Tolumonas auensis DSM 9187: one gene and its partner. The protein of the gene in region 2 binds, or shares a complex with, the protein of the main gene of each other region. Links are inferred from orthologs where the notes say so. Each region holds a gene or a part of one and is shown on either strand. Other genes may lie near its edges.

Evidence for each region. Proteins that work in one complex are often made in the same cells at the same time.
Region 1: the proteins of mrcB (region 2) and TOLA_RS02445 are in contact, whole or in part, in a crystal structure (PDB 6YN0), measured with the Escherichia coli proteins. The link is inferred for Tolumonas auensis DSM 9187 from one-to-one orthologs.

The regions. Positions count from the first base shown.
Region 1 is NC_012691.1:527,260-530,109, reverse strand. It holds TOLA_RS02445 (SPOR domain-containing protein), read left to right. Parts: upstream 1-828; coding sequence 829-1,872; downstream 1,873-2,850. Other genes in the region: hslU (ATP-dependent protease ATPase subunit HslU), read left to right, coding at 2,591-2,850; hslV (ATP-dependent protease subunit HslV), read left to right, coding at 2,023-2,565; argS (arginine--tRNA ligase), read left to right, coding at 1-825. UniProt on the Escherichia coli protein: Essential cell division protein that activates septal peptidoglycan synthesis and constriction of the cell. Acts on both sides of the membrane, via interaction with FtsA in the cytoplasm and interaction with the FtsQBL complex in the periplasm.
Region 2 is NC_012691.1:865,459-868,457, reverse strand. It holds mrcB (penicillin-binding protein 1B), read right to left. Parts: upstream 2,653-2,999; coding sequence 349-2,652; downstream 1-348. Other genes in the region: hrpB (ATP-dependent helicase HrpB), read right to left, coding at 2,669-2,999; TOLA_RS04060 (DJ-1 family glyoxalase III), read left to right, coding at 1-203. UniProt on the Escherichia coli protein: Cell wall formation. Synthesis of cross-linked peptidoglycan from the lipid intermediates.

The DNA.
Region 1 (2,850 bases), 340 kb from region 2 along the record:
GTTATCATACAGAAACGCGATGGCGGTTTCCTCTATGCGACAACCGATATAGCCTGTGCCAAATACCGTGTTGAAACGCTGAAAGCCGACCGCGTCCTCTATTTCATCGACTCCCGCCAGCACCAGCATCTGCAGCAAGCCTGGATGATTGCGCGTAAAGCCGGTTATGTACCGGAGCAGGTTTCTCTGGAACACCACGCCTTCGGCATGATGCTGGGTAAAGATGGCAAACCATTCAAAACCCGGACAGGCGGCACCGTTAAATTGTCAGAACTGCTGGACGAAGCAGAACTTCGCGCCGGTGCCCTGATCGCGGAAAAATCAGCTGACCTGCCGGAAGCTGAAAAAGCGAAAGTGATTCATGCGGTCGCGATGGGTGCGGTGAAATATGCCGATTTATCGAAAAACCGGACCACAGATTACATCTTCGACTGGGACAACATGCTGACCTTCGAAGGCAATACTGCGCCATATCTGCAATACGCTTACACCCGTATTCAGTCGATCTTCCGCCGTGTTGGTGATGAAGCGCAGCCAGGCCCGGTACAAATCACTGCACCAGCGGAAGAGACACTGGCGCAGAAACTGCTGCAGTTCAATGATGTCGTACATAACGTGGCCCAGAAAGGGATGCCACATCTGCTGTGTACTTACCTGTATGAACTGTCTGGTTGTTTCATGAGTTTCTACGAAGCCTGCCCAATCAACAAAGAAGGCGTAACCGCTGCAGAAAAAGGCAGCCGCCTGACTTTGTGCCAGGCTACAGCGAAAACATTAACGCTGGGTCTGTCTTTGCTGGGTATTGAGACACTGGAGCGCATGTAAACAATGACCCGGGATTATGTACGCAGCTCACGACCTGCCAAACGCAAACCGGCAAGCAGGGGCACCGGTACAGGCCGGGGAAGCAGTCATAACACCAGCGCACCATTCCCTCTGGTGCGCGCGCTGCTGGCACTGACGCTGGTCATTGGCTTTGGGGTTTTTCTGTACCATATCAGCGGTTCATCCGGTGAAACGGATACAGCAGCAAACTCACTGGCCGATGCGCAGGCACCTGTTCCGATTGAACAACAACGGCCGGCCAAAGAAGAATTTGACTACATGCAAATCCTGCAAAACAAGGAAGTGCCGGTCGAATTGCCTGATGGCCAGGTGATCAGTGATCCAAGTAAAGATCCGCAACTGTTGCAGTATCAGCAAAAAATGCAGGAAATGCTGCGGGCGCAGCAGGAACGAGCAAAACTACTGGCACAGCAACAAAATGGCCAGTTACCTGCCGGGCAGCTACCGGCTGACAGTACGGCGCTGACACAAATGGCCATGAGTCAGACACAGGCACCACCGACAGTCAGAAGCCAGACCCCGGCGAAGACAACTGCAAACGGCACCACAGCAACAACTGCCCAACGCGCCACAGATGCGCCGGCTCAGGCAGCGAATCCGCGGAAGCCACGCTCTTTTGCCGATGTGATCGCGAAGGAATCAGCCGGAAACAGCAAACCAGCCGCAGCGCCGGTCACTAAAACCGCTTCTCAGGAACGTGATGAAGCACTGGCCATGTTCGGTAAACCGCGCCCTTACGCTGCTGACAGCACCGTGACAGCAAGCCGTAATGTTGCCACAACGACCACGAACAAACGCTTTATGATGCAGTGTGGTGCTTTCCGTACTGCAGATCAGGCCAGCACGCTGCAATCGCGTATTGCCGTACAGGGTCAGAACGCACAGGTCCGTAAAGGCAGTAGTGCCGCCGGGACCTGGCATCGCGTTATCCTGGGTCCATACAGCAGCCGTGCAACCGCTGAACAGTCACTTTCCCGCCTGAAAGGTGCCGGGACTGTGCAAAGCTGCACGATCTACGCGCAATAGCTATCTACGCGCAATAACCATTTTCTGCGCGTAATAACTCTTTTCCGCATAATTCCCGCATATCTAACCTTGAAATAGGGGCTCCCCGCCCCTATCTCCTTTCTCATGAATCTTCGTCGGCACAGCCGGCTACCCGTAATCGAGGTTTATGTGACTACAATCGTTTCTGTTCGGCGCAATGGCCAGGTGGTAATTGGTGGCGATGGTCAGGTTTCTCTTGGCAACACCGTCATGAAAGGCAATGCCCGCAAAGTTCACCGTCTCTATAACGGCAAAGTACTGGCTGGTTTTGCCGGCGGTACGGCCGATGCCTTTACGCTCCTGGAGCGTTTCGAAGCCAAACTGCAGGCGCATCAGGGAAATCTGGAACGTGCTGCGGTCGCATTAGCCAAAGAGTGGCGTACCGACCGCGCATTACGCCGGCTGGAAGCACTGCTGGCTGTCGCTGATGCACAGCGCTCTTTCATCATTACCGGTAACGGCGATGTTGTGCAGCCGGAAAATGATCTGATCGCCATCGGCTCCGGCGGCGCGTTCGCGCAATCTGCCGCCCGTGCACTGTTGGAAAACACCGAGCTTTCTGCTGAAGAGATTGTAAAAAAAGCACTGACTATCGCGGGTGATATCTGTGTCTTTACGAATAGTTTCCATACTATCGAAGTACTGGAATACCCTACCGTTACACCTGTTTAACTGATTGCAGACCAAGGATACCCAGATGTCTGAAATGACTCCGAGAGAAATTGTCCACGAGCTTGATCGTCATATCATTGGTCAGGCCGAAGCCAAACGCGCCGTTGCGATTGCACTGCGTAACCGCTGGCGCCGTATGCAGCTCAGTAATGAGTTGCGTCAGGAAGTCGCACCGAAAAATATTCTGATGATTGGCCCGACCGGGGTTGGTAAAACCGAGATTGCCCGTCGTCTGGCCAAACTGGCCAATGCGCCATTTATCAAAGTCGAAGCGACCAAATTCAC
Region 2 (2,999 bases):
ATGCACTGGTCACTGGCTATCCCGGCACTGAAGGTCAACTGCCGGCGGCGCAGGTACGTAAAGATCGCGTTGTCGTCGATAAGCCGAATAAACTGATCACCAGTCAGGGGCCGGCAACCAGTATTGATTTCGCACTGGCAATTGTTGCCGCGCTGCAAGGCCGGGAAACTGCCGATAAAGTACGCAAGGATATGCTGGCCTAGGCAATGGCATATTCTGCCGGATGGCGGCAGGTTACCGACTCATAAGTCGACTGTGCGCCGCAAGGATGCGGCGCTCAAGCCTCCATGGATGGATTTACGGCGTGTCAGCGTTGAGTCAGTGACCAGAGCCTTTACGCCGAATTAACTATTCTCCTAGCGCGAACATGTTTTTAATCCAGTCGACCGGTGTACTACTGCAACCCTCCGCCGGTGGTAATTTATCGCTACGGGCCGGTAACATTAGTGCACCGCCACAACCACTAGCAACAGGTTTACCGCTCAGGTTGAAGTTGACCATAGAGATCCCCTGCGGCACCGGTAATTTCAGCGAATTCACACCACGGCGAGTCATATAGTCACTGAACAGCGGCAATGCACCATTGGCGCCGGTCAAACCAGCCGGCTTATTGTCATCCCGTCCGACCCAGACCGTAACCACCTCATCGTTATCCATGCCCGTAAACCATGCATCACGCAGGTTATCCGTGGAACCTGTTTTACCCGCCAGCACAGCATTCGGGAATTTCGCCGCCAGACTGCGCGCAGTCCCCAGACTGGCGACCTTCGTCATCGCGAACAGCGTCAGATATGCTGACTGACTGCTTAAACGACGTTCAGCTTTTTCAGCACGCTGATAAATGACTTTGTCACTGTTATCCTGAATCGTCCGGATAGCGGTCAGCGGCTGATATAACCCTTCTGTCGCCAACGTCAAATACGCCTGATTCACCTCATACGGAGAAAGTTCCAGTATCCCCAGAAACAGTGACGGGAAGAGCGGGATATCCTGCGTCACCCCCATCTTTTTCAGGGTTTCCGCTACCGCAGGGACCCCCACCGCCATACCTAAACGAACCGTCGGCACATTCAGTGAATTCGCCATGGCAGCATATAACGGCACATTGCCACGATAGGTCTTATCGTAGTTTTGCGGTGCCCAGGTTTTGCCGCCCTGATTACGTAACTGCAGCGGTTCATCCTTCAGTGGCGTTGCCAGCTGATAGCCCTGATCAAGTGCGGTCAGATACACCGCAGGTTTAACCTGTGAACCGATAGGGCGACGCGCATCCAGCGCACGGTTTAAACCGGCATAACTGGTGTCACGTCCACCGACAAGCGCAGAGACTTCACCGGAATGACGATTGGTTACCACCATCGCACCCTGCAGTGATTTCCGGTTCAGACGTTTTTCGATACTGTTCAGCTGGGAAGAAACGGACTCTTCCGCCGCCTGTTGTGCGACCGGATCAAGACTGGTGAAAATTTTCAGACCAGACTGTTCAAGGAAACCGGCACCGAAACGCTGGCGCAGTTCACGGCGCAGCAGATTCATAAAGGCCGGCGTGCGGCCATAGGTCATCTGCCCGCGTTCAATCAAACCTAACGGACGTGCGGCATAACTCTGGAACTGCTCCGGTGTCAGCTGATTATTTTCCAGCATCAGTCGCAGGATCATGTCACGTCGCTGCTGTGCCCGTTCCGGATAACGCCATGGGTCATAATAAGAAGGACCGCGAACCATAGTAACCAGCAAGGCCATCTGATCCGGTTCCAGCTCATTGAGTGGCATACCGAAATAGAAATACGACGCCAGCCCGAAACCATATACACCTTGCGCAAAATTCTGACCGAGATAGATCTCGTTCATATAGGTTTCAAGGATCTGGTTTTTGTCATAGCGATAATCAATGATCACCGCCATGTACGCTTCCTGCACTTTACGCCAGATGCTGCGTTCACGGGTCAGGAAGTAGTTTTTAGCCAGCTGCTGTGTGAGCGTACTGCCACCCTGTACCGTATGACCAGCCCGCAGGTTGGCCAGAAAGGCACGGCCAATCGAAAGTAACGACACACCGCCGTGGTTATAAAAATCACGGTCTTCCACCTGCAGCAGCATATTGGCAAACGACTGCGGTACCTGATTGATCCGCAGCAGAATACGGTCTTCGATCTCTTCACCACTCAGGCGATCCAGCAGCACCGGATCCATGCGTATATAACCGAGCTCACGCTGGTTATCCGCATTCTTGATATTCGCCAGACGTTGTCCGCTGAAGGTCAGCAGTAATGGCCGTGCTTTTTCTGTACCATCGGCAAAATTAAACGACCGCCGGATAACCACCATCCGCTGGCCATTCACCGCATACTGCCCCGGTCCTTTCGGATTGCTGCTTTCGCGGTAATTCAGCAGTTTCAGCTCATGCAACATCTGCTGCAATGACAAACGCTGGCCGGGAAACAGCTCCAGTGGCCGGCTATAGACCACGGCCGGCAACTGCCATTTCTGGCCGCTATCGAATTTACTGTGGATCAGACTGTCGAGATAGATGCCAAACAGCACCATGAAAGCGATCCCTACCAGCCCAAGTTTTATCGCCAGTCCAATCCAGCGACGCCAGTGCCAGAATGGATAAACCGGCGTACTTTTCTTTGTTGGTTTCTTAGCCACGTGAAATTTATTCCTGTTACATTAGTCGTTTAACAGTTTTGGTTGGCATAGCCTGCAGTGGATCATCAGGCCAGTAATGCTTCGGATAACGCCCTTTGCCCTCTTTTTTCACTTCGCTGTAGGCACCCTGCCAGAACGCTACCAGATCCTGTGTGATCTGTAATGGTCGTTTTGCCGGTGACAGCAACTCTATCTGCAAAGCCACTTTACCGTTAGCCACTTTCGGCGTTTCACTCTGCCCGAACATCTCCTGAATACGCACCGCTAATACCGGCGAACGGCCGGCTTCATAGCGCAGCGCGATCCGGCTGCCAGTTGGCGCGGTGAAATAGACCGGTAATAGTTCA